Regions from separate parts of the Paenibacillus sp. J22FR5 genome, predicted to be linked through region 2. Evidence: riboswitches for the same ligand, from Rfam matches in the RefSeq annotation. Region 2 holds a riboswitch; each other region holds the start of a gene.

Region 1 (5,456 bases), on a different contig from region 2:
CTTGGACGGTGCGGTCCTTGGACCCATCGTCGATCACGAGCACTTCCACCTCATACTGAGGGTGGAAATCTCTCGGAACGCGGGCAATGACCCCGCTGATATTCTCTTCTTCATTATGTGCAGGCATGAATACAATGATTTTCTTCTTAGTCATGATGCTTGATCGCCTCCGTTAGAACAGGTCCACGACTATGGCTCGGGAAGGGTGCTCCCAGCAGGTAAGCCAGCGTCGGCGCCATGGATACAAGTGAATGCTTCTCATCAATGCGGTGACCCGCTTCGATGGTGGGACCGTGAAGGAAGAATGGCACGTAACGCTCGCCTTCGTCGAGATGTCCATGTCCGCCAATGCCGTCTGCCTGCCCGTGATCAGCACAGATGATCAGCGTCGTATTCGCCATCATGCCGCGCTCTTCCAGCCAGCCAACGAACTCTTTAATTAATTGATCCGCTTCTGCAATCTTCTGCGTGTAATCGTCATAGAGAACCCCTCGGCTGTGACCCGTTTGGTCAACCCCAATCAATTGGGCAACAAGTAAGTCCGGATTTTGTTCCGTCATAATCTTCTTAGCCCGTTCCATAATGTTACGATCCGCAACATCGTTGTGCATAACGGCCGTCACACTCTCTACATCGTCTCCCATGGAATCGATTAAGTGAGCAATGCCAAGCAAACGCCCTTTTTTCCCCACTTTACGCAGTGAATCAAAAATACTCTCAACCCGAATACCGAGCCTCCAAACCATATTGGAGCGAATGCCGTGCTCGCGTGGATAGGTACCCGTAAACATGGAGGAGAAGCAGACCACCGTACGAGCCGGATACACGGTCTCCATTTGCGCATATTCGGTGCCTTCTGCTCGCAGTTTCTTCATAAAGGGTGCATCAGCTTCCTCAAAACGCTCTTTGCGCATGCCATCTACAACGATGACGATGACCTTGTGGTTCAAAGCCTCTCCGCCGGCTTGTACAGCGCTTGAATCACGTGTATAGGTAGGAATTTCAACCGGCTTCCAGTCGAATAAGTAGCGGTGAAGAATGAAAGCGTAAATCATCAAGCTTCCTGCAAAAAGCAGCCCCGTGCCCACATCAGCAGAAACACCTGCCTCAAACTGACGGTAATAATGAGTCCATACGAACAGCAGCAGCAAAAACTTGGGCATCTGCTCCTGCGCGTTGCCGCTGGTCGAGTCACTGTTCTTCAAGACAAGCTTCCAGAATCGTGTGAAATTCCACCATGTCGTACCAATTCGCAAATGATAGTAAAACGTGCCCCAGAAATAAATCGTAAAAAAGAAAAATAACCCTATTGCCAGCAAATAGAGAGAGAAATCGTTCCGTTCCCATATCAGAAGTGCAGCAATAAGCGGCATCCATAAATAATTGCGTAAAAACAGCGGGAAATCGAAGTAATAATACAGCATAAATAGAGGAAGCGTAACGAGCAGGCCTAAACCAGCCGCCATCCAAAAGCTAGGATCGGACCATACGCCGATATGGTAAAGTAAAAACACACCGACAACGAAGATGGGTGTAAATGGTTTTCCCTCGTTCAACAGGTTCCAGCAGCGAGCTGCAACGATTTCAAAGGATGAAGCTTTTTTCATATTAATCTTCCTTCCGCACTTTGCTATGTGATGGTGACTTGGTTTGACCCGTAACTCGGCTAATCCAGGTTTTCATTTCTCGCCAATGTAAAGGCATCCGCAGTAGGGAGTAGCCGCCTAACGAATAGGCAAAAAGAAATTTGAACGTATGCGACAACAGCGCCGCCCTATACGCATCTTTCCCATCTACACCCAGTAAGACGAGCGAACCGCTCATGGTACTTTCATAGGTGCCGATGCCCCCAGGTGTAATATGAAAGATTTGTCCTGCAATCGTCATACTATTGGCCCATACGAGTGAAATACTCCCCTGTTGCAATCCAATTATTTGGACAACAGCCAAGATAACACCCGCTTCCAACACCCAACTTAGCGTAATGAAGCCCAGGATGACGAGCCCTTTGCCCGAAAGCATTTTCAGCTGGAAATAGGATGAGTGTTTGACGACAAATGGGATTCTTCGAATCACAGGCAAATAATGAGCGGTCGCGAGAAACACGATGCCGCAAGCCAGCAGAGTCACCCAAATCCATGAAGATGGCAAACCCATGCGGACAATGCCGATGCCCCCAATACCTGCAAGCACCAGCATATCGAGCAGACGCATAACCGCTACGGAATGAAGTGCGTCCTCCCATGACTTCCCGCCATACTTCATGAATAAGCCAGTACGAACACCATCTCCCACCTTGACCGGCAACACATGGTTCACGAGCAAGCTGTAGCTAATGGCATGAAAATAGACCGCGAATTTCACATCTTGTCCCGCATAGATTCGCCAGCCTGCCGTTTTGAGAAGAAAGGAAGTCAGGTAGACGATAATCATGAAAATCAGCCACTTCGGTTGATGGAAAAGCAGCCCTACATCGCGGAGCCATTCCTTCGAATCAAACCATTGCCATGTTAAAACAATCGAACAAACGACCAGAAGGATCGCTATCAAACGAACAATTTGTTTCTTTTTTAACATATCTGTTGTGCCCTCTTTGGGTTAAATCAAGCTTATTTTGAGAATGAGAATCATGGTCAGTATAGGGGGTTTATACCGTTACGTCAATCTTAGATTTACAGGAGTAGTGGAGTGGTACTCAGTCGTCATGCTTTAGGATGGATGAAGCTGCTGTTTGGGTTGGAACTGGACGCAGAAAGATGCTTGCGATTCGAAATAAAAAATCCAACGTCCATGGAGGTTCTAATTCATGAATTGTTTTTACCTATAAAGTAAAAAAATGGTTGGACTTAATCTTTCTTTATTGAATTCGACAAAAGACCATATTTATCGCTATATACAGGTAATTTTTCACTACTCTATAATGGTTAAATAGTAGCGGATTAAATGGGTACAGAGGTACAGTTGAAGACCAAATCGAAAAGGGCAAATCATCGGAAACGATGAGACGCAAAGCCATGGCCTAACGCATTCCAAATGGAATGCTACGGTTGACAGGTTGCCGAGTATCAAAGGGATGATCCTTTTATTCGGGATGATCCTTTTTTCTATTGTAGGAGAACATAGGGAGGCATTCATGCAACATTCGCTAATGGATCGTTACCATTTCGCTCTCGGCCTGTTTTCGTTCATCATTATGCTGCTTGCCATCATTTTCGCAATCCGTTTTATCAACTCTCTCTCTGCGGAGCGACGATTGGCTGAGCAGATTTCTCTCAAAGCTTCTATTTTAGAATCAACGATTGATTGCATCTTCATGTTTAAATCTCAGGGCTGGATCATAGAATTCAATCCTGCGGCAGAATCCATATTCGGATATACGCGCAAAGAAGCGCTTAAGCTTACGCTATTCAATCTCCTCTTTCCTTTCGATCAAGATGGACGAGATGCTGCTAACCTATATCACCTGTTAAGCCAGCAGGCTGATTCCATTATTGGCAGACGTATGGAAATCATGGCCTACCGCTCGAACAGAAGCAAATTTCCGGCAGAACTTATCATAACGGATATGGTTTATAGGGGGAAAACGATTTATACCGCCTATCTGAGGGACTTAACCGAGAAAAGGAAATCGGAAGAACTCATACATCAGTTAGCTTACTTCGATCATTTGACCGGATTGCCTAATCGCAATCAATTCAATGAACTTTTCCAACGTGCTTTACATCGCGCACAGCAACATCATGAGACCGTAGGCGTTATGTTTCTGGATATTTATCGTTTCAAATGGATCAATGATTCCTTCGGTCATCAGGTTGGCGATCAGATTTTGCAGCAATTTTCCGCTATCATTTCGAGTCATTTGCCTGATAATAGCTCGGCTTTCCGACTGAGCGGGGATGAATTTGTCATCCTGATGCCTCTTGGGAATGGAGATACGATTACGAAACAGGCTAAGAACATCATCACGTTGTTGGAAAAACCTTTGCGTATTGATGGAAAAGATATTTATGTGTCTACGAATATTGGCATTTCGATATATCCCTATGATGGAGAGTTGCCAGCGCTTTTACTCAAACATGCAGATCAAGCCATGTATGCAGCCAAGGAGCAAGGGCGAAACAATTACTATTTGTTCAATCAAGATATGAAAACGAAATATGCCCAACGCATTGTATTTGAACAATATTTGCGAGAATCGATAGAAAATAATGAACTCTCCCTTGTGTATCAGCCCATATTTGATATCCAAACGGGTGATCTTAGAGGGATCGAAGCGTTACTCCGCTGGGAGAGTAAACAGTTAGGAAACATACCGCCTGAGGTGTTTATCCCCATAGCCGAAGAATCCCATCAAATCGAAGCCATCGGCGAATGGGTAATGCGAACGGCCACCAAACAGATGAAAAAATGGCATGATACGGGGCTGCAAGGCGTGACTATTTCTGTTAATGTATCCCCTGTTCAATTTCATCAAGAAACATTTGTCCAGTCGTTGATTGACATTTTACATGAAAATGACCTTGAGCCGCAGTACGTGGAACTCGAAATTACAGAGAGCATGGAAATGAATCGGTTCTGCATGATTGAGAAGCTGCATGCTTTGCATCATCAGGGATTCCGAATCGCGATTGATGATTTCGGGACAGGATACTCGTCCATCAATTATTTGCATAAATTCCCCATTCGTACACTGAAAATCGATAAAACCTTCGTCCAAAGCCTGTCTAACTCGCCATCGAATAATTCCTTCCTAATTGCTATTATTGCTGTGGCACGCAGTTTGCAGCTAGACATTATTGCAGAGGGAGTAGAAACGAGAGCACAATTTGATTTTCTTAAAAGCCATGGATGTGATCAGGTACAGGGTTACTTATTGGCTGCCCCTTTATCTGCCGATCAGTTTGAACGTAATTATGTGATCCGATTGCGTGCTGCCGGCAGTTAGTGATTCCCGGATAGATTCCCATTGGCTTTCCGATCATCCAATCGTCCTTTCAGGCATACAACAATGGGTTGTATGCTTTTTCCCCATTCAGGGCACGCTAAGCCACATGGTAATGTAAGGGAATTGGGGGGATTGGCATGATCGAACAAATCCGTGCTGAGTTGAACAATCCAGCTGACCTTTTCTATGACACCCTAGACAATGGCTATATGCAAATGGAAGTCATCTACTTCCCTTCTCTCTGCGATCTAGCTTTAATCAAGAATGGCTTAACGGTTCCTTACTCCTATTGCTTCAATCCGGAAGAATTCGATCGCATGCTTCACACCAACCCCGCCTTCGGAAAAGCCGATCAATCTATGCATTGGTCCAGTTTGTTGCTTAAAGGCACCGTCCTCTTACAAATAGAAGATCAAGTATACCGATACGACGTCCAAAGGAAATTTCAAGACAAACCCGATGAAGTTCAGGTAGAGGTAGCGATACAGGGGCCTCAAACAGCCCTTACCGA
Region 2 (5,456 bases):
ACAAGGCCCGCGACGAAGCCTTCGACGCGGTGAAAGATAACGTGCCGCTGCACATCGTCGGCAGCGATATCGATCCTGCTGCCATCGAAGTGGCAGAGGCGGCCGCCAAGGCAGCTGGATTGACGAAGCAGTTCCAGCTGAAGGTTGAACCCATCGCCAAAGCGCGCCCGCGCGGCGACTATGGCTGCTTAATCACCAACCCGCCTTACGGCGAGCGTCTTGGTGAAGCACCAGATGTCGAGCTGGCGCTTCGCGAGCTCGGCGCTTTAACTAGACCGATGCCTTCGTGGAGTCTGTTTATCCTAAGCCCGAGCACACAACTCGAGCATTATATGAACCGCCGCGCCGATAAGAAGCGTAAGTTATTTAACGGACGGATCGAGTGTAATCTCTTCCAATATCTAGGTCCATTGCCTCCGCGTAAGCGTACCTAGCGAGAAAAACTTCTATCGAAGTCCTTCGAGGATGAGCGACCGCGTTTTAGATGTTGTTTTTATCGCCAATAAGAATTTATAAGTTTCCGAGTACCGGAAACTTATAAATTCTTATGTGGTCAAACAAAATCCCTCAAAAGTGTCTCAGATCTCGCTGCCGATTGTCAGCAGTCCGATCGAGCCCTTTGAGGGATTTATTTTATCCAAATGAGATAAATCAACACCACCCATAAGGGAATCGAGAGCAACAAGCTCCAAAGACACCCTCTTGCCAACGCTAACTTGGGTTCCTCCTCTGTCCGTTTTGAACGGCCATTATCCGACATACTCCACCAGTTCCAACGGCAACCCATCGGGATCGGCGAAAAACGTGTAACGATTCCCCGTGATGGGATCCATCCGTACCGGCTCAACCGCGATACCCTTACTTTCTAACTCTCCTACACTTTGATCCATATCAGTAACAACAAAGGCCAAATGCCGAAGCCCCCGCGCCTCTGGTTGATTAACACGTGCTGGCGGATCTGGGAACGAGAACAATTCTATCTCTTGCTCCGTTTGCCCAATACGTAAATCTAATTTATACGAGTTCCTTTCGGCGCGATACGTTTCCTGAATGACCGTGAGTCCAAGTAAATCAACATAAAAATGCTTAGAACGCTCGTAATTCGAACATATAATCGCAACGTGATGAATCTGCTTAAGTTCCATTTGCATATACCTCCTTACAAAGAAAAACCGCATGCTGGGCTGCTCCCATCCTGCGGCTTGTTCTCTTATTTTACCCTGCTGCTTGCATCGTTTCAACAATTTTGTGCAGAACCTCGTCAGCATGGGCATATTCCACTTGGCAAGTGCCTGCTGCATGGTGCCCGCCTCCACCATTTTGGAGCATCAAATCACCAATGTTCGTTCGTGCTGTACGATTCACAATGCTGTGACCACAAGCGAATACGCAGTTTTGTTTATTTCGGCCATCTACGATCCAAATTGACGTGTTTTGCTCCGGATAGAGCGCATAGACCATAAAACGATTGCCTGGGTAAATAGTCTCCACATCGCGAAGATCCGTAATAATAACATTCCCCTCTACCCGCGTGTACGTTTGCAGCATATCCCGGTAAAGAGCATCCAATTCAAAATAGCGAGCTACACGCTCTTTCACATCCGGCAGTTCCATAATTTCACTAACGGACTTCGTTGCACAATGTTCAACTAGATCTTCCATGAGCTGATAGTTGCTGATTCGGTAATCCCGATAGCGTCCTAAACCTGTACGAGCATCCATGATAAAAGAGAGCAAATCCCATCCACTCGGGTTCAAAATATCTTCCTTGCTAAACTGCGCGGAATCCGCTTTGTCCACGCCTTGCATGATATCGTCGATGTCACCGAAGGTTTCTTTCCCTCCATAGTAATCGTAGACTACGCGTGCAGCGCTTGGAGCAAGTCGAGTTTCTCCCTTAAATTTAATAGATTCCCCCATCCGTGTGAGTTCACTGGAGTGATGATCGAACCATAACCCGCAGCCTGCGACATAGGGCACATTGGCCAAAATATCATTTTCGGTTACTTCAATCAGCCCGTCCTGCATATCTTTGGGATGGACAAATTTCATTTCATCCACCATGTTTAATTGTTTGAAGAGCATCGCGCATACTAAACCATCAAAATCGGAACGTGTGATCAATCTCATGCCATGCATCTCCCTCAATATAGTCCCTAAGAACTACTCATTGTAATGGTCATATTATATCAGCTAGTGTCGATAGGTGACAATGAGAAAATCACTAATAACAGCCATTCAACGCTATACGAACGCAAAAAAAAGAGCAATTCGCCTAGATAGGCTGAACCGCTCTTAATTTGGATGATAAACATTGAAATAGTCTAGTTAAAAAGCCTTCGATTTGAGCCATTGGGGGCATTTTCACCGAAAGTTTCACTTCGCCCTTCCAGTAGAAGATGAGAATGCTATTGTTTCTTCCGTGAAACATTTCGACATCCCAACAGGCTTCATTTAATGCGTATTCTTCCCGATTGATCATGAGTTTAGGGCCATCCGTGGATGGCACCAAACGTGCAACATGGTTGCCGCATAATGATGTCGCTTTTTGTTCCTCATGCAATTGATTTTCCGATTTCATACCCTAGGGCCTCCTTAGTACAATTTGTTCAAATTACTTTGTTATGACATAGAAAAACCCCACCGTTGTGAACCGACACGAGGGGTTCTAATGTGAATTCCCAATCGTTCGGCGGCTGGCTGGCTGCTTATCCTTTTCAGGAGAAGTAAGGCCCCTGTAGCTTTGCGTCACTGGCTTTCGCCAGCTTTGCCTTTTCGAGATAACGTTCTTGATACATGATAGATGACTATTAATCTATTATAGCTATATTCTCAAGGATAAGGGAAGATGATTTGAAATCGAATAGTTCCCAGGAACTATTTTTGCGAAATTCATCAAAAAGTTTGCATTTTCGACGTTATTTTTACCGAATTTTGACGTTTTGTGCCTCTCCAATAGAAAATGGAGCCTACCAATGATAAAAAAGCAATCAAGAGGAAGAGTGTAGTCCCGCCATACGATACTAACAAAAAGCCACCAATCCACGGTCCCATAAAGTGACCAATGTTCGTTAGTGTTTGAGCGCCATAGTACGTGCCACGCATTTGTTCAGGTGCAAGCTTATCAATCAACATGTTCGCGGCAGGATAATTCAGAATTTCACCGAATGTGAAGATCCCCATCGAAATAATGAGCCATGTGAGCGAGTGCGAGAAGGCAAAGCCTATATCACCTAGTGCAAACATCAGGTTGCCAACGACAATAGCTGTTAATGGTGAGTACTTCTCCGCCCATTTCCCCAACGGGATCTGCATGGCAATGACGACAATCGCATTGGCGCTCATGAGAATCGCAAACATTTTGACCCCATTGGCAAAATCCCTTTGAAGGTACTGCGATAAAGTCACCATAACCTGCGAATATCCAATTGCACCGATAATGCCCCCGATAATATACAAACGGAAGGTCACATCCTTACGAATGACGCCTAGTGCCGAACGGAACGTAACGAGAGCCTTCTTCTCGCCTTCAATTTTTTTAATGCCGAACTTAATGAGAAGTGCGTATAACGTGACACCATAAATTAAATAGATGATACCTGTAAGCAGGAAAGGCAAAGCTCCGTTCATTGTCGCAAAGAATGCTCCCAATAATGGACCTACCGCCACACCCACGTTAATCGCCATGTATCGGAGCGAAAACACCTGTAATCTTTTGGCTGGCTCCGTTAAATCTGCCATTAAGGCTTGCGACACAGGCTCATAGAAAGAGCGACAAAGTCCATTCAGCATATTGAGCAGCATAAACAAGACCGGTAATTTGACAACCCCGAAACCAAGGAAAACGAATCCCCACCCGAAGAGTGCCGCGAGCATAATTACACGTCGACCAAAGCGGTCCGACAAAGTGCCACCGACAAAACCACCGAAAGTTCCAGCTAAAGCACCCATGCCAATTACAATTCCAATGAGCCCTGGGCTCATATCCGAATGCTTAGCCAAATAAATAGCAAGGAACGGCAAACTCATGGAAGAGGCAGCTCGAGCCATAACCGTGCCCAAAATTAGCGTATGTACAATAGGATGATAGGAATGAAGAAAACTGCGAATTCGATTCATAGACGATGACTCCTCTCACTGACAAAAGAATTACCCTACGGTTAATTAATAGACACCGAATTCCAATTATACACGAAAATGAGAGGAACGTGTCGTAATTTCAAACTGATATCTTTCCCTTTAGACAACTGTATGAGCTCCGTTGGTATTTAATGGGTAAAGTCAATTATAATGGCCATAGAAGATATGGAGGTGCTTGATATGAAAATAGCGATTACAGGCGGCAGCGGGTTTATTGGCAAACGGTTAATCTCATTCTGGTTGGGACAAGGTCATGAACTTATTAATATATCTCGCTCATCATCCAAGCAGATACCTGGTGTTGTAACGGTGACTTGGGACGAACTGCAAAGCAACCCAGATCAGCTTCAAGGTCTTGATGCCATTGTGAATTTGGCTGGTGAATCGATCAGTCAGCGCTGGACAGCCACGGCCAAGACTCGGATTGTGCAATCCCGATTGCAAGCAGCTGAGCGTGTAGCCAAGCTTGTCGCGAACATGGCCCCGAAGCCTAAGGTTGTCGTGAATGCTTCTGGCATGTCATTTTACGGCATTTCGGAGACGGAAACGTTTGATGAAGAGAGTCCTTATCGAAATACAGACTTCTTAGCAAGCGTCGTCAAGCAATGGGAAGAAGGGGCTGATCATATCAAAGGGACACGTTTGGTGAAAGTTCGGGTTGGACTAGTTTTGGATAATAAAGAAGGCGCATTCCCCAAGATGGCGCTCCCTTATAAGCTTGGCGTAGGTGGTACTGTTGGCAGTGGCAGACAATGGCTTTCGTGGATCCACATCGATGATATGGTGAGACTGATTGATTTTTGCGTTCAAAAGGAGTCGATTGTCGGTCCGGTCAATGCCACCGCCCCAAATCCTGTCACGAATAAGGAATTCGGACGCGCGATTGCAACAGCTATGCGAAGGCCGAATCTGTTTCCGGTTCCTGCTTTCATGATGAAGCTGATTTTCGGTGAACTTTCCGTTCTGCTTCTCGAAGGTCAAAAAGTTATTCCTCGTGTATTGCAGCAGCAAGGTTTTGAGTGGCGCTTTCCTTTACTAGCAGACGCACTTAAGGATCTGGTGAAAAAATAGCTTTTCATTCGAATTAAAATTGTGTACAATTAATTTGTGTAAAATAATAGTAACGGAAGGTTGTGACCTAATGAGCATTCATCAATTTCAAGTGAAGACGATTCGCGGTGAAGACAAATCCCTGTCCGAGTACAAAAACCAAGTCCTGCTCATTGTAAATACAGCAACGAAATGCGGATTTGCTCCTCAATTCAAAGGGCTTCAGGAGCTTCATGACACTTATAAAGATCAGGGCTTCAGTGTTC
Region 3 (5,456 bases), on a different contig from region 2:
CCGTTAAGAACTGTTTCTAAACGGTGTAACGTCAAGCCGATACGGTGATCGGTAATCCGGCTTTGCGGGAAGTTATAAGTACGAATACGCTCTGAACGGTCGCCCGTTCCGACTTTGGTTTTACGCTCGCCTGCATATTTCGCTTCTTCTTCTTCACGCAATTTATCTGAAATCCGCGTACGAAGTACGCGAAGCGCTGATTCTTTGTTGGAGTTTTGCGATTTACCATCCTGACAAGTTGCCACGATACCCGTTGGTACGTGTGTTACACGCACAGCGGATTTCGTTGTATTAACGGACTGACCACCCGCTCCACTGGAACAGAATGTATCTACGCGAATATCCGCATCGTGGATCACGATTTCTACATCTTCTGCTTCCGGCATAACAACAACCGTAGACGTGGAGGTGTGGATCCGTCCACCGGATTCCGTTACTGGAATACGTTGAACACGGTGCGCTCCGCTCTCAAACTTGAGCTTGCTATATGCACCTTTACCCGTAATCATGAAGATAATTTCTTTGAATCCGCCCAAATCATTCACGGATGCGTCCAAAATCTCCGTTCTCCATCCTTGACTATCCGCATAACGCGTATACATCCGGTAGAGATCGCCTGCGAACAGCGCAGCTTCATCGCCGCCTGCCGCTCCGCGAATTTCCACGATCACGTTCTTGTCATCGTTAGGGTCTTTCGGCATCATCAGGATGCGGAGATGTTCTTCGAGTTTAGCGGATTGCTCGCTTAGCTCCTCAATCTCCATTTTGACCATTTCACGCATCTCATCATCCAGCTTCTCGTTCTGCATCACTTTCGCATCAGCAAGCTGCTCGCTCACACTCTTATATTCATTATAAGCATCGTAAGCTTCCTGAAGATCGGATTGCTCTTTGGAATACTCTCTTAGTTTCTTCGTATCACTCGTTACATCCGGGTCACACAATAACTCGCTTAGTTTTTCATAGCGGTCCACAATGGACTGAAGTCGATCCAACATAGGGGATCACTCCTTTCTTATTTTTATCAACAATTAAACATTGAAACGGAAATGCATTACGTCGCCGTCATTAACTACGTACTCTTTACCTTCGAGACGTACTTGGCCTTTTTCTTTGGCACCAGCCATCGATCCGGCAGCCGTCAAATCTGCATAAGAAACCACTTCTGCACGAATAAATCCACGTTCGAAATCCGTATGAATCACGCCAGCCGCTTGTGGAGCCTTCGTTCCTTTGCGGATCGTCCATGCTCTAACTTCTTGAACACCAGCTGTGAAATACGTGTACAAGCCAAGTTTTCTATACGCTGCTTTGATCAATCTATTCAAGCCGGACTCTTGAAGTCCCAACTCTTCCAGGAACATGGCTTTTTCTTCGTCTTCCAGCTCAGCAATTTCGGATTCAACCTTTGCGCTAATGGAAACGACTTCGTTGTTTTCTTTTTCAGCGAATTCCTTCACAATTTTAACGTATGCATTGTCGTCCGCAGTTGCAACTTCATCTTCACTCACGTTTGCCGCGTAGAGCACTGGCTTCATCGTTAGCAAATGAAGATCGCGAACTAGAAGACGCTCATCTTCTGTCAAATCCAAGCTGCGTGCTGGCATATCATTATATAAGGCTTCTTTGATTCGTTCCAAACACTCAACCTCAGCTACCACTTTCTTGTCGCCGCCTTTGAGGTTTTTGCGTGAACGCTCGATCTTTTTATCAACCGACTCAATGTCTGCCAAAATCAATTCAAGATTAATCGTCTCGATGTCACCAATCGGATCGACTTTCCCAGAAACGTGAGTAATATTATCATCCTCAAAACAACGTACAACATGCACAATCGCATCGACTTCACGGATGTGTGCAAGAAATTTATTTCCAAGGCCCTCGCCTTTGCTCGCACCCTTAACCAAACCCGCAATGTCAACGAATTCGAAGGCCGTCGGCACGATGCTCTTAGGCACAACGATTTCTACCAGCTTCTGCAATCTCTCGTCTGGTACTTCTACTACCCCAACATTCGGATCGATCGTACAGAACGGATAATTCGCAGATTCTGCCCCCGCCTGTGTAATTGCATTAAACAATGTCGATTTTCCTACGTTCGGTAGACCGACGATACCTGCTTTCAAAGCCATTGTCGTTACAACTCCTTAATTTTCGAAAATCATCCTTCTTATTATATAGTACTTGGAGGGCAAAAAAAAGCCTGCAAGCTATCGATTCGCCGCAGACTTTTTTTCCATTGCTATTTTGAACTCATCATCCCGCTTCTGCACGAAGTACGTTTCGATCTGATTACGCAAAATAAAACCGCGCAGCGCATTGCTTTGTTCCGCAGGAACGCTTTCGAAGCTGGCGCCATAATAGTAGCTGTCCTCCAGCTTTTCTTTCCTTATAATTTCCAACATACACGGCATCTCGAAGCCTAGATCCAGCTGGACTTGAAGTAGACACTTTTTATGAAGAATGGCATCTATCATGGAATTATCATTGATGCTAAAACCAAGTCCGTTTATTGAAATATTCTTGATGGAAATTTCGATGGGATTTTCAAGTTGATGCTGCGCTTTTTGTGTTTTATTCTGAAACCCTGAAATCTGACCTAAGTTCTTCACGTTCACCCGTGGAAACTCCCGTTTCTCCGAAAACTTCTTCCGATTCTCAGGCGGATTGATCACAATGAGGGAACCAGGCTCTCTGGCTACGACGGTCGTATGAAAAACGAATAGACCCGATTTGGTGTATAACGTCATTTTCGCTTTATCTCCAAGCTGAAAAACATCATATTCCGGCAGCTCGATCTCCATAATGTCTCCTTGCGCATAGGTAAGAATACCTGTTGACACGAAATCATCCTTGGCTAGAACTGCTCGGCAATCGATCAATACTTCCGCATCGTATCCTTCTTTACTCCCATACCGCTTCAAAGCATCTTGCTTCATTGCCATGCTCACCTGCACCTCTCCCAGTAATGATGGATTCCCCAGCGCATTTCTGCACAAAATAGACTGCCCCCCATTCAGGAGCAGCCTATCACCTTAATCAATAAAAGCATCGATTGTCGGTAACCAGGCTGCCATAGTTCATTAGAACCGTAGACCCTCAGCTTTGCGTCCTTGCTTTTCAGCAAGTTTGCCTTTGTCTAACCCTGCTATGAAATTTATATTCGTTCATCGTATATGGTCTAAAAGACCCACTGTTATAACCATTATACGTAGCCCAGGTACTTCTTTCAACTAAAATCCTTGCATGAGCCCTATTTTTATTGTATGAATGTGTAGTGGAATGAATATCCACAGGTTTATAAGTTATCCACATTGTTATCCACAGCTTGTTAACAACGAATATTTGTTCGGATTTTTATGCACATGTGGATAAACTATTATTGCGAGGTGTCCCCTCTGTGGATGAACATATTCCCTGGATGAGAGAAGCGATTGGAGAGGCTCTTAAAGCCGAAGCCATCCGTGAAGTACCGATCGGTGCGATCGTCGTCCATCAAGGTCAAATCATAGGCCGCGGCTATAATTTACGTGAAACAACCCTGGATCCTCTCGCGCATGCGGAGATGATTGCGATTAAACAAGCGAGTGAGCATTTGCAGGCTTGGCGCCTTTTGGACTGCCAACTCTACGTGACGTTGGAGCCTTGTCCGATGTGTGCTGGTGCAATCGTGCAAGCCCGCATTCCGCAGGTGATTTACGGTACCGTGGATCCGAAAGCAGGCTGTGCGGGAACGTTGATGAACTTACTGCAGGAGGACCGGTTCAATCACCGTGTCGATGTGGTTAGCGGCGTTTTGCAAGAGGAGTGTTCCACGATGTTAACGCAGTTTTTCCGGAAGTTACGGGGAAAAGCTTAGGTCTAGAGTTTAGAGCGGCTTTCCGGCTATAATGCCCCTGCTAGCTCTACGAGCTTACTCATCGTATTCCAATTACGGGTTGTCGTTTGATCCCCGAGTTTCTGAATGTTGCTAGCTAACTTAGAATCCAACACACTTTGCCGGAACAGAAAATAAATGGTGCGGTCCCGTATCTGAAATTCATCCACTTCGTTTTGGCCTTTGGCTAAGATGTCGCTGAATTCCTGCGGGGCTTCTTCCGTTAGCACGGAGATTTGAATGCTCTCCCCTTCAGACAAAGCATCCACGTCATAGGGGCACTCGTTAACGATTTGTGCGAGTTCCTCGGCTGTACGTAAAATAACCGTTGGCGCCACGCCAACAGCTTCGCTGATTGCTTTTTCGATGAGCTGTCTTAGCGTCTCCCCTGCCTCCTCTGAAGCGAACAGCACATTACCGCTTTGCAAATATGTCTGAACATGTGCAAGTCCTGCGGCCTCCAACGTCTTTTTCAAATCGGCCATCTTGATCTTGTTCTTACCTCCTACATTAATCCCACGCAGAAAACCAACATAAACCGTCATTTCGGTATCCTCCCTTACTTTAATTTAAACGAACGAACGACGAAGAAAATAATCGTGCTTATCATAACCAGCAGGATGAAGCCTAAGATCCATACGTTCAAATCAACAGTGCTATCTTTCGCAATTCGGATACTGGTCCATTCGATAAATGCAAACAGAATGATAATTACCGTCTTCAGACTGTTGATAAATAAACGGCCATTCTGGTATTGTCTATGCGCATTTTCAAGCGTAATCTTGGACGGATAATTAAATACATGGGGCACTTTGCTGAGGAGTGTTAAGCCCGAATAGATAATAACACTAAGGAGTGGTGATATAATCAGACTCATTTTGTTACCCCAACCATCGATGTCACCCTTACCGTTAAAATGCATCGGAATTCGCTCTGGCATATCGTGCCATTCGTAAGCAACATAAGCAATCATACTAACGATCATCAAGAGAGAGATTGCATCGAGAACTGATTCTGTTTTGGATTTGGAAAGTTGAATCACAGGACGTTGCTCCATGTCACACCTTCTTTCTATCGGTTTAAAATGGCTTGTGGTGAATGGTTATACTATTCTTTATTCACTATCTACATTCCTTGCTTGAAGGAAACCTTCTTCTTGGTCATTGTCTAAAATGGTTGCACCTCTAAAACATCTCGTGTTAGAATGACGATACTATGCGCCCGTAGCTCAGCAGGATAGAGCAACAGTTTCCTAAACTGTAGGTCGTACGTTCGAATCGTATCGGGCGCGTATAATTACAGCTGACATACACACGTAAAAAGGGATTTCAACTCAAGTTGGCAATCCCTTTCTTTGTTATGGATTCATAATCGAAAGGAGTCCTCACTCCGATGACAACTCGCTCTATTTCATCCTATCGCATCCCGCTCTTTTGCGCGGTCACCATGCTTTTCTGGATGTCGATGTACACAAGCGTTCCGATCATGGCGCCTTACGTGGAGTTCCTCGGAGGAAGCCACCAATTAGCAGGTTGGATTGTCGGCATGTACGGTATCTCGCAGATGCTGCTGCGTATCC

The links. A riboswitch is a leader RNA that binds a small molecule or an ion and turns the genes downstream of it on or off. The one in region 2 is predicted to bind cyclic di-GMP.
Region 1: it holds a riboswitch for cyclic di-GMP, as region 2 does, so the genes downstream of both, AC58P7_RS19990 (putative bifunctional diguanylate cyclase/phosphodiesterase) here and AC58P7_RS01600 (hypothetical protein) in region 2, are expected to answer to the same signal.
Region 3: it holds a riboswitch for cyclic di-GMP, as region 2 does, so the genes downstream of both, AC58P7_RS20785 (PilZ domain-containing protein) here and AC58P7_RS01600 (hypothetical protein) in region 2, are expected to answer to the same signal.

Annotation. Positions count from the first base shown of each region.
Region 1 covers NZ_JCAUAN010000016.1:90,752-96,207, forward strand. The annotation lists gene AC58P7_RS19975 (glycosyltransferase family 2 protein) at 1-154, opposite strand, end outside; gene AC58P7_RS19980 (alkaline phosphatase family protein) at 147-1,607, opposite strand; gene AC58P7_RS19985 (lysylphosphatidylglycerol synthase transmembrane domain-containing protein) at 1,609-2,577, opposite strand; cyclic di-GMP riboswitch class I at 2,972-3,063, shown strand; gene AC58P7_RS19990 (putative bifunctional diguanylate cyclase/phosphodiesterase) at 3,134-4,945, shown strand; gene AC58P7_RS19995 (spore germination protein) at 5,083-5,456, shown strand, end outside.
Region 2 covers NZ_JCAUAN010000001.1:313,184-318,639, reverse strand. The annotation lists gene AC58P7_RS01615 (THUMP domain-containing class I SAM-dependent RNA methyltransferase) at 1-434, shown strand, start outside; gene gloA2 (SMU1112c/YaeR family gloxylase I-like metalloprotein) at 750-1,145, opposite strand; gene AC58P7_RS01605 (exopolyphosphatase) at 1,216-2,130, opposite strand; gene AC58P7_RS01600 (hypothetical protein) at 2,276-2,581, opposite strand; cyclic di-GMP riboswitch class I at 2,689-2,782, opposite strand; gene AC58P7_RS01595 (MDR family MFS transporter) at 2,896-4,119, opposite strand; gene AC58P7_RS01590 (TIGR01777 family oxidoreductase) at 4,321-5,211, shown strand; gene AC58P7_RS01585 (glutathione peroxidase) at 5,282-5,456, shown strand, end outside.
Region 3 covers NZ_JCAUAN010000017.1:124,684-130,139, forward strand. The annotation lists gene prfA (peptide chain release factor 1) at 1-998, opposite strand, end outside; gene ychF (redox-regulated ATPase YchF) at 1,032-2,132, opposite strand; gene AC58P7_RS20785 (PilZ domain-containing protein) at 2,211-2,945, opposite strand; cyclic di-GMP riboswitch class I at 3,058-3,144, opposite strand; gene tadA (tRNA adenosine(34) deaminase TadA) at 3,422-3,859, shown strand; gene AC58P7_RS20795 (DUF1697 domain-containing protein) at 3,886-4,422, opposite strand; gene AC58P7_RS20800 (DUF1648 domain-containing protein) at 4,437-4,934, opposite strand; tRNA gene AC58P7_RS20805 (tRNA-Arg) at 5,095-5,168, shown strand; gene AC58P7_RS20810 (MFS transporter) at 5,270-5,456, shown strand, end outside.